DNA from 3 places in the Janthinobacterium sp. HH106 genome. Region 3 is predicted to be linked to each of the others. Evidence: predicted binding sites of a transcription regulator. Region 3 holds the regulator's gene; each other region holds the start of a gene.

Region 1 (10,254 bases), on a different contig from region 3:
CGTCTTGATGCGGTGTTCCAGCTCGCGCGCCAGGGCATCCGTTTCGCTGGCCGAGATGGTGGCCGTCAGGTCGATGCGCAGCTCGGCGATCACTTCGAGCTTGTCGAGGTGGCCGTCGCGCGTGACGACCAGCTGGTACTGCGGCGCCAGCTTCGGCATTTTGAGGATCAGCTCTTCGATCTGCGTGGGGAAGACGTTCACGCCGCGAATGATCAGCATGTCGTCGGAGCGGCCCGTGATCTTGCCGATGCGGCGCATCGAGCGCGACGTCGGCGGCAGCAAGCGGGTCAGGTCGCGCGTGCGGTAGCGGATGATGGGCAGCGCCTCTTTCGACAAAGAGGTAAACACCAGTTCGCCCTCTTCGCCGTCCGGCAGCACTTCGCCCGTTTCCGGATCGATGATCTCGGGGTAAAAATGGTCTTCCCATATGACGGGACCGTCCTTGCTCTCGATGCATTCGGACGCCACGCCAGGTCCCATCACTTCGGACAGGCCGTAGATGTCGACGGCGTCGATGCCGGCGCGCGCTTCGATTTCCGAACGCATGGCGTCCGTCCACGGTTCGGCACCGAAGATGCCCACTTTCAGCGACGATTCGGCCGGGTCCAGGCCCTGGCGCGTGAATTCCTCGATGATGTTGAGCATGTAGGAAGGCGTGACCATGATGATGGACGGCTTGAAATCCTGGATCAGCTGCACCTGTTTTTCCGTCTGCCCGCCGGACATCGGGATGACCGTGCAGCCGAGGCGCTCGGCGCCGTAGTGCGCGCCCAGGCCGCCCGTGAACAGGCCGTAGCCATACGAGATATGCACCATATCGCCCGCGCGGCCGCCGCCGGCGCGGATCGAGCGCGCCACCACGTTGGCCCAGGTGTCGATATCGTTCTGCGTGTAGCCGACCACCGTGGCCTTGCCCGTGGTGCCGCTCGAGGCGTGGATGCGCACCACCTGCTCGCGCGGCACGGCAAACAGGCCAAACGGGTAATTGTCGCGCAAGACTTTTTTGTCCGTGAACGGAAATTTGGAAAGATCGGACAAGGATTTGAGATCGTCCGGATGCACGCCCGCTTCGTCAAAAGCGGCACGGTAATGTGGCACGTTGTCATACGCGTGCTTGAGCGTCCATTTCATGCGTTCGAGCTGCAGCGCCTGCAGTTCATCCTTGCTGGCGCACTCGATCGGCTCGAGGTCATTCGGGGAAGGCGTACGTTGGACCATCATTGTCTCCTGTTTAATTCTTTAACTATTCAATCGGTTCCGGCAGTTCAAGCCTGCTCTTGTATGACTTCGCCCGCCACGCGGATCGACTTGCCCCGGAAGAGCGCGACGGCGCGGCCTTCCTGGTTGCTGACCTTGACGTCATAGACGCCGCTCTTGCCCGCCAGCGCCTGTTCGACGGCGTGCGCCGTCAGCACGTCGCCTTCGCGGCCTGGCGCCAGGTAGTCGATGGTGCAGCCGGCGCCCACGGTGTTCATGTTGTAGCTGTTGCAGGCAAAGGCGAAGGCGCTGTCGGCCAGGGCAAAAATAAAACCGCCGTGGCAGGTCTGGTGGCCGTTGAGCATGTCGGCGCGCACCGTCATCGTCATGCGCGCATGGCCGGGACCCACGTCGGCCAGGGCGATGCCCATGGCTGCGGTGGCGTTATCGCGCGACAGCATGGAGGCGGCAGCCGCTTCGGCCAAAGCCTGGGCAGCGTGAATATGGTCTTCCTTATGCATGAAACGGTGCTCCATTGGCGAGTTTGCGGCGCAGCAGCGGCGAGACCCGGTAGCGGTCTTCGCCATAGCCTTGCGCCAGGTGGTGCAGCACGGTCACGATCTGTTGAACGCCGACCGCATCGGCCCAGGCCAGCGGTCCGCGCGGATAATTGACGCCCTTCTGCATGGCGATATCGACGGCATCCGCCGTGCACACGCCCTGGTTGACGGCGTCGGCCGCCTCGTTGGCCAGCATGGCGACGGTGCGCATGACGGCCAGGCCAGGCACGTCGTCCAGGCGCGTGACGGTGAAACCGGCCGCCTGGAACAGGCCGACGACGGCCGCGTAGGCCTCGTCGCTGCACTGGTCGGCACGGGCCACGGCGATGCGCTTTGCACTGGCGTAATCGAGCGCCAGGTCGAACAGCACCGTGTCCGGATGCTGGTTGTCGTGCGCGCGCTGGGTGGCGCTGCGCCCATCGGTCAGATAGATCGCGGCGCCATGGCAATGCAGGGCCGGTGCCTCGTCATGCGCCTGGCCTTCCTGCGTCACGCGGCGGCTGACGGTGACGCCCGCCTGCTCCAGCCGCTGCACCAGGCTGCGGATGATGCCGCTGTGGCCACGGCCATCGCCGCCGATGGCGGCCGACAGGGCGACGAATTCCGGGGCCGCTTGCGCGCTTTCCGCCTGCGCCACGGGGGCAGCCGCGCCTTCGCCGTACAGATAAAAGCCTCGGCCCGATTTGCGGCCAAGGAATCCCGCGTTGACCATTTCCTGCTGCAGCACGGATGGCGTGAAGCGCGGGTCGTTGAAGTAGGCGCCGAACACGGATTGCGTGACGGAGAAATTCACGTCGTGGCCGATCAAGTCCATCAGTTCGAATGGCCCCATGCGGAAGCCGCCCGCTTCGCGCAGCACGGCATCGATGGTGGCGGCATCGCCCGCCTGTTCATTCAGCAAGCGCCAGCCTTCCGCATAGAACGGACGGGCGACCCGGTTGACGATGAAGCCTGGCGTCGATTTCGCATGCACGGGCTTCTTGCCCCAGGCGATGGACGTGTCATACACGGTGGCAGCGACCTGCTCGCTGGTGGCCAGGCCACTGATCACTTCCACCAGCGCCATCAGGGGCACGGGATTAAAGAAATGCATGCCGACCAGGCGTTCCGGCCGGCGCAGCTTGGCGGCGATGGCCGTGACGGAAATCGACGAGGTATTCGTCGCCAGGATGCAGTCGTCGCTGACTAACGCTTCGAGTTCGGCGAACAGGCCGCGCTTGACGTCGAGGTTTTCCACGATGGCTTCCACCACCAGGTCGCAATCGCTGACATCGGCCAGGCTGCCGGCCGCCTGCAGACGCGCCGTGGCGGCCGTGGCTTCGTCCAACGTCATGCGGCCCTTCTCGGCCAGCTTCGCATACATCTTGCCGATATCAAGCAAAGCCTTGCTCACCGCTTCCGCGCGCGTGTCGTACAGTTTGACTCTGTAGCCGGCGGCAGCGGCCACCTGCGCGATGCCGGCGCCCATGGCGCCGCTGCCGATGACGGCGACGATACTGTTGTTGTCCAAAGCTGCCATATCAATGTCCCTTGAATTGCGGTGTGCGCTTTTCCATGAAGGCGGCCACGCCTTCGCGGTAATCGTCGCTGTTACCGAGATCGCTCATCATGCGCGCTTCCAGCGCAAGCTGCTGCGGCAGGGTATTGGCGCCACTGAGAGCCAGCGCCTGCTTGGTGTACGCCAGGCCCTTGGTCGGTGCGGTAGAAAAGTGCACGGCCAGCTTGCGCGTCTCTTCCGCCAGTTCGGCATCGTCCACGCATTTCCAGATCAGGCCCCAGTCCTCGGCCTTTTCCGCCGTGAGTTTTTCGCCGAGCATGGCCAGGCCCATGGCGCGCGCCGAACCGATCAGCCGTGGCAGGAAGAAGGTGCCGCCCGTGTCCGGGATCAGGCCCAGCTTGCAGAACACTTCGACGAAACTGGCCGACTTGCCGGCGATGACGATGTCGCAGGCCAGCGCCAGGTTGGCGCCCGCGCCGGCGGCCACGCCGTTGACGGCGCAGATCACGGGCATAGCCAGGGCTTTCAAGGCCAGCACCAGCGGCGCATAGTTCTTTTCCACCGATTCGCCCAGGTCCACGCCCTTCGAACCGGGTTCCACGGCGCGGTCGGACAAATCCTGGCCCGCGCAAAAGCCGCGGCCCGCGCCCGTCAGCACGAAGACGCGCACGGTGCTGTCGGCGTTCACTTGCGCAATCGCGTCGCGCACTTCCTCGTGCATGGCTTGCGTAAAGCTATTGAGCTTGTCGGGACGGTTCAGGGTGAGCGTCGCGATACCCTGCTCGATGGTAAAGAGGATGTTTTGGTAGGTCATGGCGTCTCGCTATTTTTATTTATTGGCCCGCAGCGGAAATCTGGGGTCAGACCCGGCGGGGTAATTCGCCCCAATGGGCCGAATTACGATTCCGCAGGAACTGACCCCGGCTTTTATTCTGCCTGATCGAAGTCGACGACGACCTTGTCGGTCAGCGGGAAACTCTGGCAGCTGAGGACGAAGCCGCGCGCCACTTCATAGTCTTCCAGCGCGTAGTTGACGTCCATCTCGACTTTGCCGTCGAGTATCTTGCAGCGGCAGGTCGAGCATACGCCGCCCTTGCACGAGTAGCGCATGTCCAGCCCACTGCGCAGTCCCGCGTCGAGGATGGACTCCTTGTCCTTGTCCATCATGAAGGTGGTGTGGTTGCCATCCATGATGACGGTCACTTCCGTTTCCTGCACGGCATCCGCAGCCAGCTGGGCGCGCGGCTTGTGGGCGTTTTTCGGGATGCTGGCGGCGAACAGTTCGATCTTGATATTCTGCTTGGGCATGCCGGCCGCCTGCAGGGCAGCGGACACGCCGAGCATCATATCTTCCGGGCCACAAATAAACGCGTTGTCGTAGTCTTCGACTTTGATCCAGTGCTGCAGGAACTGTTCGCATTTTTCTTGCGTGATGCGGCCGTTGAACAATTCGATGTCCTGCTGCTCGCGGCTCATCACGTAGACGAGGTTCAAACGCTCCAGGTACACATCCTTCAAGTCCGTCAATTCTTCCTTGAAGATGACGGACGACGAGGCGCGGTTGCCGTAAAACAGGGTGAAGCGGCTCAGGGGTTCCGTCAGCAGGGTCGTCTTGATGATGGAGAGGATGGGCGTGATGCCGCTGCCGGCCGCGAATGCCAGGTAGTGCTTGCGGTTGACGCAGTCGAGCGGCACGTTGAAGTGTCCCATGGGCGGCATCACCTCGATGGTGGCGCCGGCTTTCAGGGTGTCGTTGGCCCAGGTGGAGAAAGCGCCGCCCGGCGTGCGCTTGATGGCCACGCGCAGGGTGCCGTCCTGCACCGCCGAACAGATGGAATACGAACGGCGCACGTCTTCCGCATTGATATTGGTGCGCAGGGTCAGGTGCTGGCCCTGCTGGAAGCGGAACTGCTGCTGCAGTTCAGACGGCACGTCGAACGTGACGGCGATGGTGTCGCGTGTTTCGTTGCGCACGTTCGCTACGCGCAGCGGATAAAATTTACTCATGCTTCATCTCCAGTTTCTTCGGAACGTGTGCCTGATTTTTTTAGTGGCACTTGAAGTAGTCAAACGGTTCGCGGCAAGCCAGGCATTTGTACAGGGCCTTGCACGGCGTGGAGCCGAACTGGCTGGTCAGCTGCGTATGCGTGGAGCCGCAGTTCGGGCAAATGACGTCCAGCTTGGGCATCGGTTGCCGTTTCACGCCACCACGCAAGCCGCTGATATCGATCACCTGCTGCTGCGGCGGCGCGATGCCATAGCCTTTCAGCTTGACCTTGCCCGCCTCGCTCATCCAGTCCGTGGTCCAGGCGGGCGCCAGCTGGTTCACCAGGGTCACCCTGGCCACGCCATGGCTGCGCAAGGCATCCGTGACGGCGTCGGCGATCACTTGCATGGCCGGACATCCCGAATATGTGGGCGTGATCGTCACGATGCAGGCATCGCCATCCGTCACTTCGACGGCGCGCACGATGCCCAGGTCCACCACCGAAATGACGGGGATTTCCGGGTCAGGCACATCGCCGAGCCAGGCCCAGACCTGGGCCGCGTCCAGCGCTGCCATGGGCGTGTTCATTACCACTCCGCCCCGGGGTAGGCGCGCTGCAGGAACTGCATCTCGGCCAGAATAAAACCCAGGTGTTCCGTGTGCGTGCCCTGCTTGCCGCCCTTTTGCATCCAGGCGTCGGGCGCCGGCATGGTCAAGGTGGCTTCGGCGAAGATCTCGGCCACGTGCTCGAGGAAGGCCCGGCGCAGCACGTCCGATGGCGGCGCGATGCCGGCGGCGACCATGGCCTGGTCGACGGCGTCGTACTTGAACATCTCGCCCGTGTACATCCACAGCTTGTCGGCGGCCGCCTGCGTTTTCGCATGGCTGTCCGCCGTGCCGTCGCCGAGGCGCACGATCAGGTCACCGCTGCGGCGCAGGTGATACGTCACTTCCTTGATCGACTTTTGCGCCACTTCGACGATGCGCGCATCCGCCGATTTCGTCAGTTCCAGCAGCTGGAAGTAGTGCCAGCTGTCGAAGAAGAACTGGCGCATCATGGTGTCGGCGTAATTGCCGTTCGGCTGTTCGACCAGCAGGCAGTTCTTGAAATCGTGGGCATCGCGCAAAAAGGCAATGTCGTCCTCGTCGCGGCCCGCGTTTTCCAGTTCGGCCGCATAGCTGAACCACAAGCGCGTCTGGCCCAACAGATCGAGCGCCACGTTGGTCAGCGCCATGTCTTCTTCCAGCGCCGGTCCCTTGCCGCACAGCTGCGACAGCTGCTGGCTGAGGATCAGGGCGTTGTCGCCCAGGCGCAAAAGGTAGTTGACCTTGTCATCCATTGCAGGCGCTCCCATCACAGGTTCTTGACTTCTTCCGGCATCGGGAAGAAGGTGGGATGGCGGTACACCTTGCTGTTCGACGGTTCGAACAGGGCGCCCTTGTCGCCGGGGCTGCTGGCGACGATATCGGCCGCGCGCACCACCCAGATGCTCACGCCTTCATTGCGGCGCGTGTAGACGTCGCGCGCATGGTTGACCGCCATGGCGGCGTCGGACGCGTGCAGGCTGCCTACATGCTTGTGCGCCAGGCCGTGCTGGCTGCGGATGAACACTTCCCACAATGGCCATTCTTTGCTCATGTTGCTATCCCCTATCTGTCTTATGTAATTACGCTGCTGCTTTGTTGGCGGCTTGCTTGTCGGCATACGCGACCAAGGCATCGCGGAACCATGCACCGTCTTCATACGCTTTCACGCGCGTTTGCAAACGTTCGCGATTGCACGGGCCATTACCCTTCAGGACATTGTTGAACTCGGCCCAGTCGATCTCGCCGAATTCATAGTGGCCCGTCTCCGCATTGAACTTCAGGTCGGGATCGGGCACGGTCAGGCCCAGGTATTCGATTTGCGGCACGGTCTGGTCGACCATGCGCTGGCGCAATTCATCGTTCGAGAACAGCTTGATGCGCCATTGCGCCGATTGCGCGCTGTTGACGGAGGCGGCGTCGGACGGGCCGAACATCATCAGCGATGGCCACCACCAGCGGTTCAAGGCATCTTGCGCCATGGCTTTCTGTGCGGGCGTACCCTTGCACAGCGACATCATGATGTCGTAGCCCTGGCGCGCATGGAACGATTCTTCCTTGCAGACGCGGATCATGGCGCGCGCATACGGACCGTAGGAACAGCGGCACAGGGGAATCTGGTTGATGATGGCGGAACCGTCGACCAGCCAGCCGATGGCGCCCATGTCGGCCCACGACAGGGTGGGATAGTTGAAGATGCTGGAATACTTGGCTTTGCCAGAATGCAAGGCGGCCAGCAAATCGTCGCGCGACACGCCCAGGGTTTCCGCGGCGCTGTACAGGTACAGGCCGTGGCCCGCTTCGTCCTGGATCTTCGCCAGCAGGATCGACTTGCGTTTCAGGGTCGGTGCGCGCGTGACCCAGTTACCTTCAGGCAATTGGCCGACGATTTCCGAGTGCGCGTGCTGCGAAATCTGGCGGATCAGGGTCTTGCGGTAGGCGTCCGGCATCCAGTCCTTGGCCTCGATCTTGATGCCTTCGTCGATGCGCGCCTGGAAAGCGCGCTCTTCCTGGCCCATGTCGTCGATGGAGCGGACGTTCTTGAGGCCGGTTTCAACCATTTGTGCGTACATGATGTGTCTCCCATGTCTTTGATTTTGCGCAGCAACGCGGTGCGATAAACAGATAATACGATACAAAAAACGATTTGCATACACTTGATGTGAATCATTTTAAAAAATCGTATCTTGTGCAGCTTTTTTGTGCGTATGATATTGCTTATGAGAAAACACCATGGGGCGCTACCCGCGCTTCCGGCAAATTATTGCCGCGCTACCCGCGCAGCCAAGTAAACTGCTGCTTTTATTGAACCGACCGCAACACGGCCAGACCGGAACCACATGAAGAACACCCGCTGCACGGCATGGATAGCCGATTTCCTGGAAAGCGACCCACCGCGCTCGAAGTCCCTGGTGATGACCATCTTCGGCGACGCCATCGTGCCGCGCGGCGGCGCCATCTGGCTGGGCAGCCTGATCGAACTGCTGGCGCCATTCGGCGTCAATGACCGGCTATTGCGCACCAGCGTGTTCCGCCTGGCGCAGGAAGGCTGGCTCAGCTCGCAGCGCGACGGCCGCCGCAGCGCCTATGCGATACGCCCGGAGGCGCTGGCCCGCTTCGAACGCGCCTACCGCCGCATCTACGCGCCGCTGGTCGTGCACTGGGATGGCAGCTGGACCCTGGTGATCGGTCCGGCCGGCAGCATCGGCGCCGCCGAACGGGGCGCGCTGCGCAAGGAATTATTGTGGGCGGGCTACGGCTTGATCTCTCCCGGCATCTTTGGCCATCCGGCCAGCAATGCGGAGGCGCTGGAAGATATCCTCGTGCGCAACGAGGTGCAGGGCAAGCTGTATGTCTGCCACACCACGGAATTGCCAGGCGTCAGCACGCGTCCCCTGCGCGACATGGTGGGCGACTGCTGGGACTTGTCGGAAGTGATGGCTGGCTACGAAAAATTCATCGCCAGCTTCCAGCCGCTGCTGACCCTGCTGCAGGAAGAACCCGTGTTCGATGCGGAGCAAGCGTTCGTCATCCGCTCGCTGCTGACGCACGCCTACCGTCGCGTGCAGTTGCACGACCCGCAACTGCCCGTCGAACTGCTGCCCGAACCGTGGCCTGGCACGCAAGCCTATGCGCTGGCGCGCGACCTGTACCGCATCACGTATGCTCCTGCAGAGGAACACATCCTGGCCACCCTGCGTCGCGAGGATGAGCACGCGCCGGACGTGGAGCCGTGGTTTTACGAACGCTTCGGCGGACTGAACACCTGATAAAACGTCCATGGCGGCGTTGCAGGGCCTGGGCGTACGTTCGTACTGCCTGCGGCCCTGCGCCTTGCCCTGGCCATTTTTCAGGTGTTCAGGAATAAGAACACCTATCAAAACCTACTGCGCGTCGGTATTTGCGGCCTGCGATGCTCACTGTACCTTCGTACAGTTGCGCTTCTCAACCACAACTCCCTTCCGCTCGCTACGGTTTTGTTAGGTGTTGTAAGTCACCGCCTGCTCACTGTTTTGCCACCACCTGCTTGGCCCCCGCCAGCAAATCCTGCCCCAGCTTTTCCAGCGCATTGGCCTGCACCAGCATGGTGTCGAGGATGGCGACGTTGAAGCTGAATTCGGCCGGCGTCGTGTAGCCGGGGAAACGTATGATGCGCAGCAATTCCTGCAAGGTCGTGCCCTTGCCCAGGTGCGCCAGCGCGTCGCTGAGGGCGCTGATTTTCTTTTCCAGTTCGCGTATGTGGTTGCTATGGTCGTCCATGATGATCTCCCCATGTCGGAGCTTCCACGTTAGCAAAGCATGTCCGTCATCGTTTGCGCCAGCACAAAGGCCACCGCAAAACAGGTATCATCGCGCCATTGCACACGATGCAAAACCCATACGTTTTTATCAGGAACACTCATGACCATTAAAATCAGCCAGCAATTCGACGCCGGCGCGATCGAGGTGCTGCGCGCCGACGATGCCCAGTCCATCGAACTGAACATCCGCAAGGATTCCCACGCCGACATCACGCAGTGGTTTTACTTCCGCCTGCAAGGCGCGCAAGGCGAGGCGTGCACGATCCGCTTCATGAATGCCGGCAAGTCCGCCTACCCGGACGGCTGGAAAGACTACCAGGCCGTGGCCAGCTACGACCGCGAAACCTGGTTCCGCGTGCCGACCAGCTTTGACGGCACGGTGATGACCATCGAACACACCCCCGAGGAAGAAAGCGTCTACTACGCCTATTTCGAACCGTATCCATGGGACCGCCACCTGGCCCTGATCGACAGCGCGCAAGCGTCGCCGCTCGTGCGCCTGATCGACCTGGGCAGCACGGTGGAAGGCCGCGACATGAATCTGCTGGTCGTCGGCGACGCCGATGCCGAGAAAAAAGTCTGGGTCATCGCGCGCCAGCATCCGGGCGAGACGATGGCCGAGTGGTT
Region 2 (10,254 bases), on a different contig from region 3:
CAATCGAGGTGGCCGTGATGAACCAGCCGGACAGGCCCAGCAGGGCCATGCCGGCCACGGCCGTCAGGGCCGCCAGCACGGCGCCCCCGATCAGCTTGCGGGGCTGGGCCAGCAGCAATTGCCGCAGCACGGGGTGCGATATCAGCGATGTTTTCATGCGCGCGCCTCTGCCTTCTGCGTCTGCGCATGCGCCTGGGCATCAACTTGCACCGTGCGCTGCAGCCGGCCAGCCAGCACGGGGTCGTGCGTGGCGACAAGCATCGTCTTGCCTTTTGCCAGGGCCAGCAAGGCGTCCGTGACGCGCGCCGCCGTTTCGCTGTCCAGGTGGGCCGTCGGCTCATCGACCAGCAGCAAGTCCGCATGCGGATGCAGGGCCACGCGGGCCAGGGCCAGGCGCACGGCTTCACCGCCGGACAAGCCCTGGCCGCCATCGCTGAGCATGACGGCCGGCTGCGCCTGCGCCACGCTGGTCAGGTCGGCCAGGTGCAGCGCCTGCGTCACGTGCGCGGCGTTCGCACCTGCCCGGCCCAGTGTCACGTTCTGGCTGACGGACGCGGCAAACACGTGCGGACGCTGGCCCATCCAGGCCATGCGCTGGCGCACGGTATTGACGGTACCGTCATTCAGGCGCACGCCGCCGATGCGGATGTCGCCGCCGCCGGCGGGCAGCAAGCCGGCCAGCAGGGACAGCAAGGTGGTCTTGCCCGCGCCGCTGGCGCCCAGCAGGGCCACGTGTTCGCCGGCGCGCACGCTCAAGTCCAAGCCGTCGAACACGGGCGCTTCGCCGGGATGGGCAAAGCGCAGTTGATGGATGTCAATGGCGGGCGGCGGCGCCACCGCCATGGCGGCGGCGGAGACGGCAGCCGCTTTCACGCCGGCGCCCGGCAAAGGCACGCCCTCGGCGGCCAGGTCGTGCAGTCCGGCCAGGCCCGCTTCGCCAGCCGCCTTGTCGTGCCAGACGGCGGCCAGCTCGCGCAGCGGCTCGAAGAACGCGGGCGCCAGCAGCAGGATGAACAAGCCCTGCCCCAACGTCAGTTCGCGGCCCCAGGTGCCGAAATCGAGGCTGCCCAGCAGCGAGAAGCCGATGAAGGCTGCCACCATGGCCACGCCCAGCGCGGAAAACAGTTCCAGCACGGCGGACGACAAAAAGGCGATGCGCAGCACCACCATCGTGCGCCGGCGCACGGATTGCGACGAGGCGTCCAGCCGCGCGGCCGTGGCATCGCCGGCATCGAGCGCGCGCAAGGTGGCCAGGCCGCGCAGGCGGTCCAGCAGAAAGGCGTTCATGCTGCCCATTTCCACCATCTGCGCGCGGCTGGCCGCCTGCGCGCCCATGCCCACGAGGGCCATGAAGACGGGAATCAGAGGCGCGGCGATGAGCAGGATCAGCGCGGCGATCCACGACAGCGGCGTCACCACGGCGAGGATCACGAGCGGCACGAGCATGACTTTCCAGCGCGCCGGCTTGTAGCGCACCAGATACGGCACGATGGCTTCGGCCTGCTCGGCAATGACGCTGGCCGCCTGCCCCGACTGGGCGCGCTGGCGGTCCAGCGGCGAACGGCGCGCCAGCGCCTGCGCCACTTGCCCGCGCAAGGTGGACAGGTGCGCGCGCGCCGCCGCATACATGCGCCGTGCACCCCACGCTTCGCAGCCGGCGCGCAGCACGCCCAGCAGCAGCACGCCTGCGGCCGGCAACAGGGCCGCGCGCCACGGCGCGCCATCGAGCATGGCTTGCACGGCCCAGGCCAGCAAGGCCGCTTGCGGCAGCCACAGCAAGGCGGCGCCGCCTTGCGCCAGACTGGCGGCACGGGGAAGAATAAAGCGGGGCAAGGACAGTGGCGAGGTCGTCATCTTATATTTTTTGAGTTTTCAGAATTTTCTGTAAATTCGATTTTTTGTATAATACTGCGAAACATGACATATATCAATTGACCCTGGCGGTTTGGCGTGAAAAAATTCAGATAATTATGAAAACTCAAAATATCCAAATGACGCCGCTGATCCTGACCTTCGTCAGCCATTTCGGCGAGATGGGCAGCCGCTGGGGCTTTAACCGCACGGTGGGGCAAGTGTACGCCTTGTTGTTTGTCGCGGAGCATCCTTTGCACGCGGATGAAATCGCGGAGCACCTGAGTTTTTCGCGCTCGAACGTGAGCATCGGCCTGAAGGAATTGCAGGGCTGGGGCTTGATCCGCCAGTCGCGCATCCCCGGCGACCGGCGCGAGTATTTTTCCTCGCTGGGCGACGTGTGGCAAATCTTCCGCGTGGTGGCCGCCGAGCGCCGCCGCCGCGAGGTGGCCCCGACCTTGACAGTGCTGCGCGAAGCGCTGCTGGCCCCGGCCACGGAACCCGTGGATCAATATGCGCAGGAGCGCATGCGCGAAATGTATGAACTGGTCGACCTGGCCAACACCTGGTTCGACGACTTGCAGCGCCTGTCGCCCGAATCGATGGCGCAACTGATGAAAATGGGCGCCAAGGTACAAAAGCTGCTCAACGCCAAGGATCGCCTGTTTGGCGTCAGCAACAACAGCGACTGAAGCACCCGCCTCCCCTTTTCCCAAGTCCGAACGCCGCTAGCACAAGCTGGCGCGCCTTGTCACGCTATTTCCTAACGTCATGTTGGCCATCGCTAGCACATCCATACATAGCCGTATGCGATGTTGTCAAGCAAACCAATAGAATTATTAAAATTGCATTAATTTACATCAAGAGTAAGCTTGCATTTGCGTACTCAGTACGCGCAGGAAATAGCAGCTAAAAACGGGCAATGGGATGACTTCCCCGGCAGGCAGGGGCGTATCCCTACACGATGTAGCAACTGTCTCAAGCACAAGGGGATTTTCATGAAAAGCATAAAAAGCATTGCCGTCAAGGCATCCATGCTGGCCGCAATGACCGTACTGGCAAGTGCAGCGCAAGCGGCCACCTGGGTTGATGTGGGGCCGGCCAGCGGTTTCGTCATTGCCGGCAGCACCGTCACCTATTTGCCATCACCGGCATTGGAGGTGAAATATTATGACGATAATCTGGTGCCGCAGAGCCCCTCGGACATCCAGGGCTACATCAATGGCGTGTTCGGCAGCAGCCTGGGCGCCGCCGTTTCGTATTGCGACAGCGCCACTTCGGGCTGCACTGCCGGCACCACGGCAGGCCTGAGCGGCGGGGTCAATTCCTATACGAGCGCGGCCGCCTATGACTATCTGGCCATCCACTTCGGCCAGGGCGAACTGGTGTTCCACTGGGCCGCGCCAGTGGCTGCCGGCACCACGTTCACGGTGGCGGGCCTGCCCAAGGACCTGAGCAACTACAGGGCCTTCATTTCCGCCGTGCCGGAACCTGAAACCTATGCCATGCTGCTCGCCGGCCTGGGCCTGCTGGGCTTCCTGGCACGCCGCCGCCAGGGAAAGTAAGCATCACCAGCGGCAGCGGCGCAACATCGCCCGCTGCCGCCTCCATGCCAGCCGCATCTTTACACCGCGCTTGCGGCGCCAGGCACGCTTTTTACACCATTTTTAGATCCCCCTCGCTATGCTCGACGGCATCCACTGCTGATCGACGAGGGAGATCTCATGCACGAACAACCGTTTCAGCCACGCGCGCGCAGCGTGATCCGCCAGCACTTGCCCGCGCGGGAACGGCTGCGCCTGGCCCGGCTGGCCAGCAAGAAAATGGGGTCGCTACTATCCGCGCTGCTGTGCGCGGCGCCGCTGTTATATTTGCTGAGCGTGGTACTGTTTGCGCAGCCGTGACACGGCAGGCAGGCAAAAGATGAAGAGTGATGGCAATGCGACAGGCTGTCGCGTGCATGACCAGCATGAACTGGTCCGCCCAGAGGGAATCGAACCCCCATTCACGGTTTAGAAGACCGTTGTCCTATCCGTTGAACGATGGGCGGAAAGGTGCAGCATTTTAGTCTATGCGCGCCAGCAATGCCAAGGCGTCGCACAATAGAAAACGGGCTGTCATTTCTGACAGCCCGCTTATGACTTTGGTCGGAGTACAAGGATTCGAACCTTGGACCCCCTGGTCCCAAACCAGGTGCGCTACCGGGCTGCGCCACACTCCGAAGACAAGATAATAACGCCCCCACCCAATTTCGTCAATTGCCATAGACGAATTAGATGGAAATAACTATCGCCCCTGCCCCTTAAGCGCCAACTTTATCGGCGATGCGGCGCGCCATGCTCTCGGCCTTCTCCTTGTCCTTCGCCTCCACCATCACGCGGATCAGCGGTTCGGTGCCCGAAGCGCGGATCAGCACGCGGCCCGTGTCGCCCAGTTCGGCCTCGACCAGTTCCTTCTCGGCCACCATGGCGGCATTTTTCTGCCAGTCGAAACCGGGCGCCACGCGCAGATTGATCAGGGTTTGCGGGAACAGCACCAGTTCGGCCAGGCATTGCTGCAGGCTTTGGCCGCTGCGCTTGAGCGCGGACAATACTTGCAGCGCGGAGACGATGCCGTCGCCCGTCGTGTGGCGGTCCAGACACAGCAAATGGCCCGAGCCCTCGCCGCCCAGTATCCAGCCCTTTTCCTTCATGACTTCCAGCACGTAGCGGTCGCCCACCTTGGCGCGCGCAAAGCCGATGCCCTGCTGCTTGAACAGCACTTCCAGCGCCATATTCGTCATCAACGTGCCGACGGCGCCGGCCACGGGACCCGTCGCCAGACGGTCCTTGACCATGACGTACAACAATTCGTCGCCGTTGTACAAGCGGCCCGTGGCGTCGCACATGATCAGGCGGTCGGCGTCGCCGTCAAGGGCGATGCCCAGGTCCGCGCCGTGCTCGACGACGGCTTCGGCCATGGCCTTGGTTGCCGTGGCGCCAAAGCCCGCATTGATGTTGAAGCCATCGGGCTTGTTGCCGATGGCGATGACTTCCGCGCCCAGTTCATGGAAGACGTGCGGCGCGATATGGTAGGCGGCGCCATGCGCGCAATCGACGACGATCTTCAGGCCGCGCAAGTCCAGCTCGTTCGGGAAGGTGCTCTTGCAAAATTCGATGTAGCGGCCCTGGGCGTCGTCGAGGCGCTTGGCGCGGCCCAGCTTGTCCGACGCCACGCAAGCCATGGGCTCGTCGAGCGCCGCTTCGATTTCCAGTTCCACGCTGTCGGGCAGCTTGGTGCCCTGGCCGGAAAAGAACTTGATGCCATTGTCGTGATACGGATTGTGCGAGGCGGAAATGACCACACCTGCCGACAGGCGCAGCGCCCGCGTCAGGTAAGCGATCGCCGGCGTCGGCATGGGGCCGGCCAGCATCACATCCACGCCGGCGGCCGACAGGCCCGCTTCCAGCGCCGCTTCCAGCATGTAGCCGGAAATGCGCGTGTCCTTGCCGATCAGTACCGTCGGACGCGCCTTGCCGCCCTCCGACTTGGCCAGCACCTTGCCGGCCGCATAACCGAGGCGCATGACGAAATCGGGGGTGATCGGAGCGGTGCCCACCAGGCCGCGGATGCCATCGGTGCCAAAATATTTACGCGTCATAAATTTCTCTTTTGTTGTTTATAATGAATCTTACAGCTTCAGTGCGCCATGCGCCAGACCTTCAGGGCATCGACGGTTTCTGCTACATCATGCACACGAATAATTTCCGCGCCTTGCGCTACCGCCGCAAGCGCACCGGCAACACTGCCGGCCAGGCGCTGCTCGACGGGACGTCCCGTCACGGCGCCGATCATCGACTTGCGCGACAGGCCCGCCAGCACAGGCAGGTCCAGCTCGCTGCGCAGCTGGCGCGTGGCGCGCAATAAAGCGTAGTTCTGCTCCACCGTTTTGCCAAAGCCGAAGCCGGGATCGACGCACAGGCGTTCGCGGGCGATGCCGGCCGCCGTCATGGTGTCGATGCGTTCGCGCAGGAAGTGGATAACTTCGCGCACCACATCGTCGTACTGCGGCTGGGCTTGCATGGTTTCTGGCACGTTTTGCATGTGCATGATGCACAGCGCGCAATCGCTGTCCCGCACGGCCTCGATGGCGCCTGGCGCGCGGAAACCGTTGATGTCGTTGATCATGTCGGCGCCCGCCAGGATGGCTTCGCGCATGACTTCAGGCTTGTACGTGTCGACGGACAAGGGCTTGCCGCAGTCGCGCAAGGCGTACAGCACCGGCATGACGCGCTGCAACTCATCGTGCAGCGGCAGCGGCGGCGCGCCGGGGCGGCTCGATTCGCCGCCGATATCGATGATGTCGGCGCCATCAAGCATCATCTGCTCGGCGCGCGACAGGGCAAATTCCAGGTGCTGATACTGGCCCGCATCGGAAAACGAGTCGGGCGTGATGTTCAGGATGCCCATCACCAGCGCCTGCGCGCCGGACAGGTTGAAGCCGAAACGGCCGAATTGCAAATAGTGTCGCATGTGAATCTTTGTAGTCGTCAGGAAAAAACTGCTGCGGCAACGAAAAAGGGCAAGGATTGCTCCTTACCCTCGTTCTTGCCATCCCCTTGCGTGCCGCCCGTCAGGGCCGCACTAATCAGGCTGGTGCCGTCACGTTTGGCGAGATGCCGCCCGTGCCGCTGTCGCCCGCATTGCGGCGTGGCGGAATGACTTTCGGTGGACGCGGCTCCAGGCCGGCCATGATGTCATTGATTTGCTCTGCATCAATGGTTTCCCATTCCAGCAAGGCTTTCGTCATCATTTCGACCTTGTCGCGGTTGCCTTCCAGCAAGGTGCGCGCCAAAGCATATTGCTTGTCGAGAATGTTGCGGATTTCAGCATCGACCTTTTGCTGGGTCGCTTCCGAGATCGTCTTGGTGGCGCCACCGAAGAAACCTTCGTTTTCGCTGTCTTCGTAGACCATCACGCCCATGCTGTCGGACATGCCGAAGCGGGTCACCATGGAACGGGCCAGCTTGGTGGCGCGCGAGAAGTCGTTCGACGCGCCGGTGGACATCTGCCCCACGAAAATCTCTTCGGCAATACGGCCGCCGAACAGGATGGAAATTTCTTCCAGCATCTTGTCCTTGTAGGCGGACAAGTTGTCGTGCTCCGGCAGCTGCCAAGTCAGGCCCAGGGCCCAGCCGCGCGGCATGATCGTCACTTTATGCACGGGATCGGCCTTCGGCAGCAGTTTGGCGACGACGGCGTGACCGGACTCATGGTAAGCCGTATTGCGACGCTCTTCCTCGCGGATGATCATCGATTTACGCTCGGGACCCATGTAGATCTTGTCTTTCGCATCTTCGAAGTCAGCCATTTCCACCAGGCGCTTGCTGCGGCGGGCAGCGAACAAGGCTGCCTCGTTGACCAGGTTGGCCAGGTCGGCACCGGAGAAACCAGGCGTACCGCGGGCCAGGATATCGGCTTTCACGTCGGTACCGATAGGTACCTTGCGCATGTGCACGTTCAAGATCTGTTCGCGGCCGCGGATATCTGGCAAGCCGACGGAAACCTGGCGGTCGAAGCGGCCCGGACGCAGCAAGGCTTTGTCGAGCACGTCGGCGCGGTTGGTGGCGGCCACGACGATGACGCCGGAGTTCGCTTCAAAACCGTCCATCTCGACCAGCAACTGGTTCAGGGTCTGTTCGCGCTCGTCATTGCCGCCGCCCATGCCGGCACCGCGGTGACGGCCGACAGCGTCGATCTCATCGATGAAGATGATGCACGGCGAATGCTTTTTCGCGTTTTCGAACATGTCGCGCACGCGGCTGGCACCCACGCCGACGAACATTTCCACGAAGTCGGAACCGGAAATCGAGAAGAACGGCACCTTGGCTTCGCCGGCGATGGCGCGCGCCAGCAGGGTTTTACCCGTGCCCGGAGGACCGACCATCAGCACGCCGCGGGGAATGCGGCCGCCCAGTTTCTGGAATTTGCTCGGATCCTTGAGGAAATCGACCACTTCGTTGACTTCTTCTTTCGCTTCGTCGCAACCGGCGACATCGGCGAAGGTGACGGTGTTGCTGGCTTCATCCATCATGCGTGCCTTCGACTTGCCGAACGAGAATGCCCCGCCCTTGCCGCCGCCTTGCATCTGACGCATGAAGAAGACCCAGACGCCGATCAACAGCAGCATGGGGAACCAGGAAACAAAAATAGTTTGCAGGAAAGACGCTTCCTCAGGCGGACGCACATCGAAATGCACGCCATTGTCGCGCAAGTCGCCGATCAGGCCCTTGTCGAGGCTGGTGGCAGTGGTACGCACCTTGGTGTCGTCCATCAGCTTGGCGGTGATCGACGAACCTTCGATCACGACATCCTTGACGCGCTTGGCTTTGACTTCATCCAGCAAATCGGAATAAGCGATGGCCTTGCTGCCGCCTGTGGCGCCATGACTGTCGAATTGCTTGAACAGCATGAACAACAGCAGCAATACGACTACCCAGATGGCAGATTTGGAAAACATGTTATTCACGAAGACTCCTTGGATGCAGTGCGCATCTCTTTACCTATAGCTAGAAACACGATTTTACTCGCAATAAGCGGGCCGTGCCAAAGCCCGCCGATCCGTGCGCGCGAAAAAACCGCGTTCACGCAAAAAAATGCAGTATAAACAATTTAGGCTTTTATGCCATCAGACGCTACTGCACTTCTCGTTCCCATGTGCGGATTCCCGCTTAAATATCAAGGGCGGGATCATCTTCTTCTACGGCATTTTTCAGCGGATTCTTGATTCCACGGCCCATCAGGAAGATTTCCGACGATTTATCGCGGCTGGCCTTCGGCTTTTTCTGTACCACGACCTTGAATTCAGCACGGAATTTCTCCACGATCTGGCTGAAACCCATGTCTTTAAAGCATTTCACCAGCAATACGCCAGACGGCTTCAGGTGCAATTGCGAAAATTCGATAGCCAGGTCGATCAGATGTTCCATGCGCGCGGCATCCGCCGTGGCAATGCCCGACAGGTTGGGCGCCATGTCCGACAGCACCAGATCGACCTTGCGGCCTTGCAACACCACTTCCAGCTGGCGCAATACGCGCGCTTCGCGGAAGTCGCCCTGGATGAAGTGGAAATCGGCGATCGGCTCCATTTCCAGCATGTCCAGGCCAATCAGGGTACCATTGACCCCGCCGCCATCCTTGCCGGCCAGCTTGCGCCGCGTGTACTGGGCCCAGCTGCCGGGAGTACAACCAAGGTCGACAATCACCTGGCCAGGTTTGATCAGTTTCTCGTCTTCATCGATTTCTTTGAGCTTGTATGCTGCCCGGGCGCGGTAGCCCTCTTTTTGCGCCAACTTCACATAAGGATCATTTATGTGGTCGTGCAACCAGTTTTTGTTTAATTTCTTCTTTGCCATTCGCGTAGAATACTGCTTTTAAGGGAATTACTAAATATTATTATGCTAAAACTTACACCCGTAGAGCGCAGCGCACTGCGCGCCGAAGCACACGCGCTGAAGCCTATCGTCATCATTGGCGAAGCGGGCTTGACACCTGCTGTCCTCAAAGAGATCGACCTTGGCCTGGATTCGCACGGCCTGATTAAAGTCCGCGTGTTCGGCGACGACCGCGAAGCCCGCGTCGGAATGTACGATACGATTTGCGGCAATCTCGGCGCCGCCCCGGTACAACATATTGGCAAACTGCTGGTAATCTACCGTCCGAAAAAAGAAGTGGTTAAGGAGAAGGTCAGCGCCGGCAAAGGCATGCGCGAAGTGACCATCGTCAAGGCCAGCGCCAGCGGCACCAAGCGCCCCAGCGTGACGAAAGTCATGATCAAGGGCAATGAGCGCGTTACCGAAGGCGGTTCCATCAAGCGTGCCAAGCCACGTCAGAAAAGCGCCAAGAAAAGCGCACTGGGCAGCAAGTAAGCCTGTTCACCCGGCCACCGCGAGGCGGCCGGGCTTGAAACAAGAAGCGGAGCACGGGATATCCCCTGCTCCGCTTTTTTATTGCAATTGCGCTTGTCGGATTACACGGCGCCAAGGCGCCGCTAATCCGACCTACGATATCGACCATCAGTCATGTAGGTCGGATTAGCGCGCAGCGCGTAATCCGACAACACCACAGCCGATTACTGCTGCTTCCAGATCAGCACGCCCGCCAGCAGGCTTTGCACGGCAAAGATCAGGGTCGACACGCCATGCAGCATGCCGAAGCGGCTGCGCATGGCCTCGTCCATGATGCCCGACGGCGCTTGCGCCTTGAGGTCGGCCATCAGCGGCGAAATGCCGAAATGGCTGAGCAGCGCACACACGAGCATGGACAGCACCAGCGCGCCCAGCAGGCGGCGGCGCTTGAGTTCCAGCGCGCCGGGCGCCCATTGCAGCAAGGCCAGCAGTACCAGCGCGCAGACGATGGACAGCC
Region 3 (10,254 bases):
TTATCTCGCTAGTCTGCATCGTGGTGCTGCTGTCGGCTGGCCGCCTGGCGCCCGGACGCGTCGCGCACAAATGAGGCCTATGATGACGCCCATGCAACTCGACCTCGACATTCGCGCTACCTTGCGCTCCGGCAAACGCCGTTTCGACCTGCACGTGCAATGCACCTCCGGCAGCCAGCGCATCGCCATGTATGGCCCGTCCGGCGCCGGCAAGAGCATGACCCTCAAAGCCATTGCCGGACTGTTTACACCGGATGCGGGCCATATCCGCCTGAACGGGCGTACCCTGTTCGACTCGGCCGCCGGCATCAACTTGCCGCCGCAGCAGCGCAATGTCGCCTACCTGTTCCAGGATTACGCGCTGTTCCCGCACCTGACGGTGCGCCAGAACGTGGGCTTCGGCCTGGCGCGCGGCTGGTTCAATCCGCGTGCGCGCGAAAAATTGCAGACGGTCGAGCATTGGCTCGATGCCTTCCACTTGCAGGAACTGGCGCACCAGTTTCCCGACGAGTTGTCCGGAGGCCAGCGCCAAAGGGTGGCGCTGGCGAGGGCGCTCGTGGCCGAGCCGAACGCGCTGCTGCTCGACGAGCCGTTCGCCGCCCTCGATCCGGCCCTGCGTGTCAAAATGCGCCTGGAACTGAGCCAGTGGCAGCAGCGCCTGGACGTGCCCATGATCCTGATCACTCATGATCCGGAAGATGCGCGCATCCTGGGCGAGCATGTGCTGTACTTGCGCGACGGACAGATCGATAACAGGGAAGAACACATGGCATTGGGTGAACGCATTGGATAAATCAGCGGCAGCGGAAATCGGCCTGCAAGGCTCGGTATGGATGACGGTGGGAGGCGAGCACCTGGGTGGCGCCGGCCGGGTGGAATTGCTGGGCGCCATCGCCGAGTGCGGCTCCATCACGCAGGCGGCCAAGCTCGTCAAGATGAGCTACAAGGCGGCCTGGGACGCGATCGACGCGATGAACAACCTGGCCGGCGAGCCGCTGGTCGAACGCCTGACGGGCGGCAAGGGCGGCGGCGGCACGCGGCTGACGCAACGGGGACGCCAGCTGGTCGACAATTTCCGCATCATCGAGCGCGAGCATGCGCGCTACCTGCGCCAGCTGGGCAGCCAGGCCGAAGGCATCGCCGACGATCTTTTACTCATACGGAGAATGGCCATGAAAACCACGGCACGCAACCAATTCCTGGGCAAGGTGGCCGAACTGAAACAGGGCGCCGTCAACGACGAAGTCACGCTGGAATTGCCCGGTGGCCAGCACATCGTGGCCATCGTCACGCAAGGCAGCAGCGCCAGCCTGGGCCTGGTGCCGGGCGCGGAAGCGTTTGCGCTGATCAAGGCATCGTCGATCATCCTCGTGGCCGACAGCGCAGGCGCGCGCTTTTCCGCACGCAACCAGCTGGCCGGGCTGGTGACGCGCGTGCAGACGGGCGCCGTCAACACGGAAGTGGTGCTGGACTTGCCACGCGGCGGCACGATCGCCGCCATCATCACCAACCAGAGCAGCACCGAGCTGGGCATCGAGATCGGCAGCAGTGTGACGGCGATTTTCAAGGCGTCCAGCGTGATCCTGGGCGTGCCGGCGTAAATGGGGTAGGTCGGATTAGCGCGCAAGCGCGTAATCCGACAAGGTTCCGGGGCCTGACCCCAGTTTTACGTTGCAGGCTTAATCCTTCAGCCTGGACAACCAATCGGCCGCCGCCGCCAGCGCCTGCTCCAGTTCCTGCGCCGTCTGCGCCAGCAGCGCTGGCACCTCGTCGAGGCGGCCCGCATCGATGGCTTCCTCGGTGGCGAACGCGGTGCGGATCAGGCGTTTCGTGCCCAGGGTGCCGACGGAGCCGCGCACGCTGTGCAGGATGCGCGCCACGTCGCTGTGGCGGCCTGCCTGCAAGGCTGTTTCGGCATCGCGCATGGGCGTCATGCCCTTGTTCAGCGCGTCTTCCACCATGCGCCGCAGCACGCCGCGCCCCTTCGCGTCGCGCCCCATCACGCGCATCAGCGGCGCCATGGAAAACACTTCCTCATCGGCGACGGGCGCCGGCCCCGCCGTCTGCACTGGCGGGCGCTTGGGCAGGTGGCGCAGGATCACTTCCATCATCTCTTCCACCACCACGGGCTTGGCGATGAAATCGCTGATGCCGGCCGTCATGCAGCGCTCGCGCTCGGACGCCAGCACGCCGGCCGTCATGGCGATCACGGGCAGGCTCAAGCGTAGTTCCGTGCGGATGATGTGGGTGGCGCTGAAGCCGTCCATGACGGGCATCTGCATGTCCATCAGCACGATGTCGTAGCGCAGCGCTTCCGTGCGCAGCCGTTCCACGGCCTGCAAGCCGTCGCCCACCACGTCGAGGGTGGCGCCCATGTGTTCGAGGATGCCGCGCGCCACGGCCTGGTTCAAATGGTTGTCTTCCACCAGCAGGAAATGCACGCCGGCCAGTTCCGTGCCCAGCGGCTGCTGCAGCATGCGCTGCTCGCCGCCGTCGTGCTTGGTAATCAGCGCCTGGTGCAGGGCATCGAACAGGCTCGAGCCCGTGATGGGCTTCATCAGCACGACATCGGCCTCGGCCGCGCTGGAGATTTCCTCGAGGTGGTTGCGGGCGAAGGCGTTGACCATCACCACGATGGGCTGGCGCTGGCCGCTGGCTGCCTGGCGGATGGCCTTGGCCGTGGCCAGGCCGTCCATCACGGGCATGTGCCAGTCGGCCAGCACCACGTCGTACGGCTGCTGCTGCGCCAGGCGCTCGCGGTACAGTTCGATAGCGGCAAAGCCGGAGTCCACTTCGTCGGCCAGCCAGCCCCACGCCTCGATCAGCTTGACGATCAGTTCGCGCGTGGTGCGGTTGTCGTCGGCCACCAGCAGGCGCAGCTGGCCCAGGGTGGGCGTGCGCCGCGTTTCGGCCGGCTGCGCCAGCATCTCGAACGGCACGCTGAACCAGAAGCGGCTGCCCTTGCCTTCGCTGCTGGCGACGGCGATGTCGCCGCCCATCATGTGGATCAGCTGCTTGCTGATGGCCAGGCCCAGGCCCGTGCCGCCGAAGCGCCGCGTGATGCTTTGGTCGCCCTGCGAAAACGCGGCAAACAGCTGCTGTTGCTGCAGTTCCGTCATGCCGATGCCCGTGTCGCGCACTTCGAAGCGCAGCCAGGCACGGCCGTTGTCCTTCTCGGCCAGGCTGACGGCCACCACCACTTCGCCGCTCTCGGTGAACTTGATCGCATTGCCGGCCAGGTTGACGAGAATCTGCTGCAGGCGCTGGGCGTCGCCCATGAGGCGGCGCGGCACGTCGGGCTCGACGGCAATCGCCAGTTCCAGCTCCTTTTCGCCCGCATTCATCGTCATCGTCGTGGCCAGCGTGTTCATGACTTCGTCGAGGTCGAATTCGACGGGCGACAATTCCATGCGGCGCGCCTCGATCTTCGAATAATCGAGCACGTCGTTGAGGATGCCCAGCAGCGACTGGCCCGCCACGCGCACCATGGTCAGATACTTGCGCTGTTCCGTATCGAGCTTGGTATTGCCCAGCAAATACACCATGCCCAGCACGGCATTGAGGGGCGTGCGGATTTCATGGCTCATGTTGGCCACGAAATCGCTCTTCGCGCGGTTGGCCGCCTCGGCCCGGTCGCGCTCCTGTTCCAGCTCCGCCGCGCGCGATTCGAGCTCCTGCTGCAAGCGGTCGCGCTCGCTCATCAGGCCGTTGAACGCTTCCGTCAGCTCGCCGATCTCGTCGCGCTGCTGCACGGGCACGGGAGTGAAACGGCTGCCGCTGGTGCGCAGCGCCTGCAGGGTGTCGCGCAGGCGCACCAGCGGCGAGAGCAGGCGCACGGTGACCCAGCCCAGCACGGCTGCGGCCAGCAGCGAGGCGAGGATGCTCCACAGCACCAACCGGTACAGCACGCCGTCGAACGGTTCGAAGGCGTCGTCGAGGGGCAGCGAGGCGGCCAGCAGCCAATTTACGGATTTCAGGCGCTTGAAGCTGTTGACGGCCGTGATGCCGCGGCTGTTGGTGCTGACCATGGTGCCTTCGCCATCGTCCTTCAGCAGCCGGGTGGTCGTCAGGTTGGCGTTCGGCAGGCGCGGCTGCAGCAAACGGCTGGTGTCGGGATGCAGCACATAGCGCGGCACGGCGCCGCGCGTGAGGACGAAGTAATAGCCGCTCTTGCCGATCTTTTCTGAGCGCAACCTCCCCAGCAGGTTATCCTTGTACAGGCGCAGCACGCCGATCACCACGCCGGCCACCTGGCCATCGGCGCCCAGCACGGGCGCGACCATCTGCACGATGGGCATGCCGCTCGATTTGCCCAGCATCGGCTCGGTGATCATGGGCTGGCGCGTGCGCAGCACGGTCTGGAAATACTCGCGCTCGGCGACGTTGATGCCGGCGCGCCCCGCCACTTCCGGCATGTCGGCCACGACGGCGCCGTGCGCGTCGAGCACCAGCACGTCGTCGAACAGCACCAGCATCGAGCGGCGCGAATAGTATTCGCGCAATTGGGCGGGCTGGGCGATCAGTTCCGGCGGCTGCTGCCGGGCCGTCAGGGTGACGATCTGCAGCAGCATGCCCAGCTTGTCGTCGAGCTCGGCGGCGGTGCGGCTGATCAGGGACGACTGCTGGCTCAACAGTACCTTGGTGAAATCGTCGCGCATGTGCTGCACCTGGATCATGGTGACCAGCGCGATCATGGCGATCGAGGTCAGGCTGGTGGCCAGCGCGACTTTTGCTTTGATGCCGAGAGGCTTCATGATTTCCTTTTCAGTACCGGGCGGCACAGGCGGCAGATAATGCTGTCAGGAATTTTCCTATCAATACCCCAGCTTGGCAAGCGCCGCCACGCAAATTGCCCTCTCCGCATGGGCTTTTGACGATGTTGCCATATAATTAAAGTCGGAACGTCGTTTATTCAGCGAAATTGCGGTGAAATTGGCACACGGCAACCCTGTATGCAGTAAACTTGTTGTTGCATTTTCTAAAAGGTACCGACATGACTGAAGCGCTACTCACTCCAACCTCGCCCACAGTGACCGTGGAAGCGTTGCGTGCGCGATGCTCGACCTGCAGCATGCATCAATTGTGTCTGCCGATGGGCCTCGACGTGGGCGACATGGACAGACTGGACCAGATCATCGGCCGCCGCCGCAAGATCGTGCGCGGCGCTTCGCTGTTCCGCATCGGCGACTCGTTCCAGAACCTGTATGCGATCCGTCTGGGCCACTTCAAGACCTACCAGATCAATCCGGGCGGCGAAGAGCAGGTGACGGGTTTCCAGATGGCGGGCGAACTGCTGGGCATGGACGCCATCAGCGCCGACCGTCACCACTGTAATGCGGTGGCGCTGGAAGACAGTGAAGTGTGTGAAATCCCGTTTTCCAGCCTGGAACAATTGCTGGGCAATATGCCGACCCTGCTGCGCCATTTCCACCGCATGATGAGCCAGGAAATCACGCGCGAGCAAAGTGTCATGCTGTTGCTGGGCAACATGCAGGCGACGCAGCGTTTTGCCGCCTTTATCGTCAACCTGGCGTCGCGCTATGAAGCGCGCGGCTATTCGGCCAGCAAATTTCAGTTGCGCATGTCGCGCGAGGAAATCGGCAACTACCTGGGCCTGACCATCGAAAGCGTCAGCCGTTTATTGTCGAAATTCAAGAAGGAAGGCTGGCTGCGCGTTTCCAACCGCGAGATCGAGATCTTGCAGCCGGCCAAGTTAAAAGCTATTACAGCCGGCACCGACGTCTGCAAGTAACAGCACCGTCAAAACCTGCTGCGCGTCGTGCTTTGCGGCCTGCGATGCTCGCTGTGCTATAGCACAGCTGTGCTTCTCAGCCACAAATCACTGCCGCTCGCTACGGTTTTTTCCCGGCGCTGTACGTTATAGCTCTTCATCCGCGTGCAGCGCGATGCTGCGTTGCACGGGCCAGGTCCAGATGCCGGACAGGCGCCACTCGCGTTTGTCGTTTTCCACCAGCACTTGCCAGCGGCTGCGCTCGAGCATCGGCAGCGCCACGGAAAAATTGCCGGCCGCATCGGGCTGCACCAGCAGCTTGATATCCTTTTCCGGCAGGGTCGCATGCGCCAGGTGCAGCTGCAAAGGCCCCTGGTACGCCTTGCCGAAGCTGTGCACGGAGCCGCTCAGGCGCGCTGCAGCGACGTCATACGACAGGGTCGTATCCATGGCCAGGTCGCTGGCGATCGTGTCGCGCTTCAAATCCTGGTTGATCGCCTTGCCCTGCTTGTAATAGTCGCCCACCACCAGCGCATCGGGCTGCGTAAACGCGATATAGCCCATGAAGCTGCCGACGACCACGGACAGGCCGGGACCGATCATCAGCAGCCATGGCCAGCGATGCTTGTACCAGGGGGCAACGGGAGGTTGCAGTTTCAGACTGTCGGACATGGTATTTCTCCTGTGTTTCTGGTATACGGCCAGCCCCCATGCGGGGACCGGCCTTCCTGCATTAGCGCGGCACGATGAACACCGCGCTTTCGCGCACGTGCAGCGACGGGTCGTCCAGCGAGTGCAATTCGATCGCAATCTTGTTCGAGCCCTTCTCGCCGACGCCGTGCGGCACGCGCAGGCGGATCGGCCAGCCCAGCGTTTCCGTCGGCTGCAAGGTCACTTCGTCGCGCGTCAGCAAGGTCAGGCCCGGCAAGCCGGATGCGCTGATTTTGAAATGCTGGCTTTGCTCCGAGGTGTTCATGATCTGCAGACGATAGACGTTTTCGATCATGCCGTCTTCCACCTCGCGTCCCATCGAACCGCGGTCGCGGATCACGTCCATTTTCAGGGGCGTGCGCAGGGCCAGCGACGTACACACGGCGATGATGATCAGGGCCAGGATGGACGTGTAGATCAGCACGCGCGGGCGCATGGCGCGCTGGCGGATCTGCTTCGAATTGAAGTTGTTTTCCATCGCATGGTCGGTGCTGTAGCGTATCAGGCCACGCGGCCGCTCGACCTTGTCCATCACGGTATTGCAGGCATCGACGCAGGCGGCGCAGCCGATGCATTCATACTGCAGGCCGTTGCGGATATCGATACCGGTCGGACACACCTGCACGCACAGGGTGCAATCGATGCAGTCGCCCAGCTTGTCGTTGTTGCCGGCCTTCTTGCTCATGGCGCCGCGTGGTTCGCCGCGCTTGGCATCGTAGGTGATGATCAGGGTGTCCTGGTCGAACATGGCGCTCTGGAAGCGCGCGTAGGGGCACATGTATTTGCACACCTGCTCGCGCAGCCAGCCCGCGTTGCCGTAGGTTGCCAGGCTGTAGAACAAGACCCAGAACCATTCCCAGGGACCGAAATTGAGGGTGGTCACCTCGCGCGCCAGTTCCTTGATCGGCGTGAAGTAGCCGACAAAGGTAAAGCCCGTCCACAGGGCGATGGCGCCCCATACCAGGTGCTTGGCCGTCTTCTTGAACGCCTTGCGCACGGAGGGGCCCTGCTTGTCGAGGGCCATGCGCGCGCTGCGCGTGCCCTCGATGCGGCGTTCGACCCACAGGAAGATTTCCGTGTATACCGTTTGCGGGCAAGAAAACCCGCACCACACCCGCCCGGCAATGGCCGTGACGAGGAATAACAAATACGCACAGATGATCAGCAGGGCCGCCAGATAGATGAAATCCTGGGGCCACAGCACGACGCCGAAAATGTAGAACTTGCGCGTGGTCAAATCGAACAGCAGGGCTTGCCTGCCATTCCAGGTCAACCACGGCAAGCCGTAGAACGCGAGCTGGGTAAGCCATACGCATACCCATCGCCAGGTAGCGTAGCGTCCTTTGGCCTCGCGAGGGTAGATTTGCTCGCGGGCCGCATACATCTTGATGACTTGAGGTTCCATTACATCATTTCACGGGCGTCTGGGGATTCGACAGGCTCCAGACATACGCCGACAGCACGTGTACCTTGGATTCGCCGAGGAAGTCGCTGAAGGCCGGCATGGTGTTGTTGCGACCCTTGCGCACGGTTTCCATGATGGTATCGGCGCTGCCGCCGTACAGCCAGATCTTGTCCGTCAGGTTAGGCGCGCCGAGCATCTGGTTGCCCTTCGCATCGGCGCCGTGACAGGCCATGCAGGCGCCGAACTTGGCCTTGCCCAGCACGGACTTGACGGGGTCCGACGTGGAACCGGACAGACTCAGCACGTAATGGGCCACGTTCTCGACATCTTTTTCGGAACCGAGCGCGGCGCCCATCGGCGGCATCTGCCCATTGCGGCCGTGCATGATGGTGGTCTTGATGATGTCGGGATCACCGCCATACAGCCAGTCCTTGTCCGTCAGGTTGGGGAAGCCCTTGTTGCCGCGGGCATCCGAACCGTGGCACTGCGCGCAGTAGGTCAGGAACAGACGCTGGCCGATCGCTTGCGCCTGCGGATCGGCGGCCACCGTCTTCAAGTCCTGGCTCAGGTACTTGTTGAACAGGGGGCCGTAGTCGGCTTCCGCCTTCTTCAGCTCTTCCTCGTACTGGCCCGTCGATTTCCAGCCCAGGCTGCCGGCGTAGGTGCCCAGGCCCGGGTACAGGAACAGGTAGGCCAGCGCGAAGACGATGGTGATGTAGAACAGCCACATCCACCAGCGCGGCATCGGCGTATTGAGTTCCTTCAAGTCCTCGTCCCACACGTGGCCCGTGGTGCCGTCGGCGGGGGCGCCGGCGGCCACTTTCACTTTCGACTGCGAGTACAGCAGCACGCCGCAGCCGATGATGCCCAGCAGGGACAGCACGACGATGTAGATATTCCAGAAGCCATTGGTAAAGTCAGCCATGGTTGCGCTCCCCTTGTGCCGGCGCGGCATCGGCCGGATAGTCGAGCGCCTCGTCGGCGAACGGCAGGCGTGCCGCCGCGTCGAAGTCGCCATTGCTGCGGCTGAACGTCCACCACAGGATGCCCACGAATGTCATAAAGGAAACCACCGTCATGACGCTGCTGGCGCTGTCAAACAGGTTTTCGATTGCCATGCTAATTCCTTGTTTTGATTAATGTACCGAGGCCTTGCAGATAGGCGACCAGGGCGTCTTCTTCCGTCTTGTCCTGCAGCTGCGCGGGGCCGGCGGCGATCTCTTCGTCGCTGTACGGCTGGCCCAGGCGTTTCAGGGCGCGCATCTTCGGCATGATGTCGTCAGGCACCAGCTTGGTCTTCGCCAGCCATGGGTAGGCCGGCATGTTCGACTCGGGCACCACGTCGCGCGGGTTGTTCAAGTGCGTGCGGTGCCATTCGTCGCTGTAGCGGGCGCCCACGCGGGCCAGGTCCGGCCCCGTGCGCTTGGAACCCCACTGGAACGGACGGTCGTAGACGAACTCGCCGGCGACCGAATAGTGGCCATAGCGTTCCGTTTCCGCGCGCAGCGGACGCACCATCTGCGAGTGGCAGTTGTAGCAGCCTTCGCGCACGTAGATGTCGCGGCCCGCCAGGCGCAGCGGCGAATACGGCTTCAGGCCGGCGACGGGCTCCGTCGTGCTCTTCTGGAAGAACAGGGGGACGATCTCGACGGCGCCGCCGATGCTGATCACCACCGTGACCAGGGCGATCAGCAGCCAGGGGTTTTTCTCAATCCATGCATGTGAAAATTTCATTTGCTTTCGCTCCTATCAGGCGTGCGCCGCGTTCAGTTCCGGAATGCGGGCGACGGGGAGTTTGCTGCCGCGCAGAGTCATCCAGGTGTTGTAGCCCATGATGCACATACCCGACAGGTACAGCAGGCCGCCGGCCACGCGCACCACGTAGTACGGATACGTTGCTTTCACGCTCTCGACAAAGGTGTAGGTCAGGGTGCCGTCCGGATTGACCGCGCGCCACATCAGGCCCTGCATCACGCCGGCGATCCACATCGCGGCGATGTACAGCACGATGCCGATGGTGGCCACCCAGAAGTGCACGTCGACCAGGCGCGTGCTGTGCATCTGCGTGCGGCCCGCCAGGCGCGGCAGCAGGTAGTAGATCGAACCCATGGTGATGAAGCCCACCCAGCCCAGGGCGCCCGCATGCACGTGGGCAACGGTCCAGTCGGTGTAGTGCGACAGCGAGTTGATGGTCTTGATCGACATCATCGGACCTTCGAAGGTGGCGATGCCGTAGAACGACAGCGAGACGATCATGAATTTCAGGATCGGATCGGTGCGCAGCTTGTGCCAGGCGCCCGACAGGGTCATGATGCCGTTGATCATGCCGCCCCAGCTTGGTGCCAGCAGGACCAGCGAGAAGACCATGCCGATCGATTGCGTCCAGTCAGGCAATGCCGTGTAGTGC

The links. Region 3 encodes FNR, which switches genes on or off when oxygen is low (the NO sensors DNR and NnrR bind a similar motif). Its sites were predicted from a motif close to TTGATNNNNATCAA; they were not measured.
Region 1: the regulator FNR is predicted to act here: its motif matches at 7,984-7,997, upstream of paaA (1,2-phenylacetyl-CoA epoxidase subunit PaaA).
Region 2: the regulator FNR is predicted to act here: its motif matches at 1,918-1,931, upstream of cydD (thiol reductant ABC exporter subunit CydD).

What each region holds. Positions count from the first base shown of each region.
Region 1 is NZ_LRIC01000048.1:395,122-405,375, reverse strand. Features, by position in the region: gene paaK (phenylacetate--CoA ligase PaaK) at 1-1,218, opposite strand, end outside; gene paaI (hydroxyphenylacetyl-CoA thioesterase PaaI) at 1,266-1,718, opposite strand; gene paaH (3-hydroxyacyl-CoA dehydrogenase PaaH) at 1,711-3,276, opposite strand; gene paaG (2-(1,2-epoxy-1,2-dihydrophenyl)acetyl-CoA isomerase PaaG) at 3,278-4,069, opposite strand; gene paaE (1,2-phenylacetyl-CoA epoxidase subunit PaaE) at 4,183-5,262, opposite strand; gene paaD (1,2-phenylacetyl-CoA epoxidase subunit PaaD) at 5,303-5,830, opposite strand; gene paaC (1,2-phenylacetyl-CoA epoxidase subunit PaaC) at 5,830-6,597, opposite strand; gene paaB (1,2-phenylacetyl-CoA epoxidase subunit PaaB) at 6,597-6,881, opposite strand; gene paaA (1,2-phenylacetyl-CoA epoxidase subunit PaaA) at 6,910-7,899, opposite strand; gene paaX (phenylacetic acid degradation operon negative regulatory protein PaaX) at 8,167-9,096, shown strand; gene JAB8_RS19395 (hypothetical protein) at 9,332-9,586, opposite strand; gene JAB8_RS19390 (M14-type cytosolic carboxypeptidase) at 9,728-10,254, shown strand, end outside.
Region 2 is NZ_LRIC01000061.1:28,563-38,816, reverse strand. Features, by position in the region: gene JAB8_RS23675 (ATP-binding cassette domain-containing protein) at 1-157, opposite strand, end outside; gene cydD (thiol reductant ABC exporter subunit CydD) at 154-1,854, opposite strand; gene JAB8_RS23665 (GbsR/MarR family transcriptional regulator) at 1,992-2,543, shown strand; gene JAB8_RS30025 (FxDxF family PEP-CTERM protein) at 2,850-3,416, shown strand; gene JAB8_RS23655 (hypothetical protein) at 3,576-3,755, shown strand; tRNA gene JAB8_RS23650 (tRNA-Arg) at 3,827-3,901, opposite strand; tRNA gene JAB8_RS23645 (tRNA-Pro) at 3,996-4,072, opposite strand; gene glmM (phosphoglucosamine mutase) at 4,154-5,491, opposite strand; gene folP (dihydropteroate synthase) at 5,530-6,363, opposite strand; gene ftsH (ATP-dependent zinc metalloprotease FtsH) at 6,479-8,359, opposite strand; gene JAB8_RS23625 (RlmE family RNA methyltransferase) at 8,562-9,245, opposite strand; gene JAB8_RS23620 (YhbY family RNA-binding protein) at 9,288-9,758, shown strand; gene JAB8_RS23615 (DUF4149 domain-containing protein) at 9,962-10,254, opposite strand, start outside.
Region 3 is NZ_LRIC01000012.1:129,443-139,696, forward strand. Features, by position in the region: gene modB (molybdate ABC transporter permease subunit) at 1-74, shown strand, start outside; gene JAB8_RS06665 (ATP-binding cassette domain-containing protein) at 83-793, shown strand; gene JAB8_RS06670 (TOBE domain-containing protein) at 834-1,601, shown strand; gene JAB8_RS06675 (response regulator) at 1,680-4,754, opposite strand; gene fnr (fumarate/nitrate reduction transcriptional regulator Fnr) at 4,994-5,752, shown strand; gene JAB8_RS06685 (FixH family protein) at 5,879-6,403, opposite strand; gene ccoG (cytochrome c oxidase accessory protein CcoG) at 6,465-7,847, opposite strand; gene ccoP (cytochrome-c oxidase, cbb3-type subunit III) at 7,852-8,772, opposite strand; gene JAB8_RS06700 (cbb3-type cytochrome c oxidase subunit 3) at 8,765-8,965, opposite strand; gene ccoO (cytochrome-c oxidase, cbb3-type subunit II) at 8,967-9,581, opposite strand; gene ccoN (cytochrome-c oxidase, cbb3-type subunit I) at 9,597-10,254, opposite strand, start outside.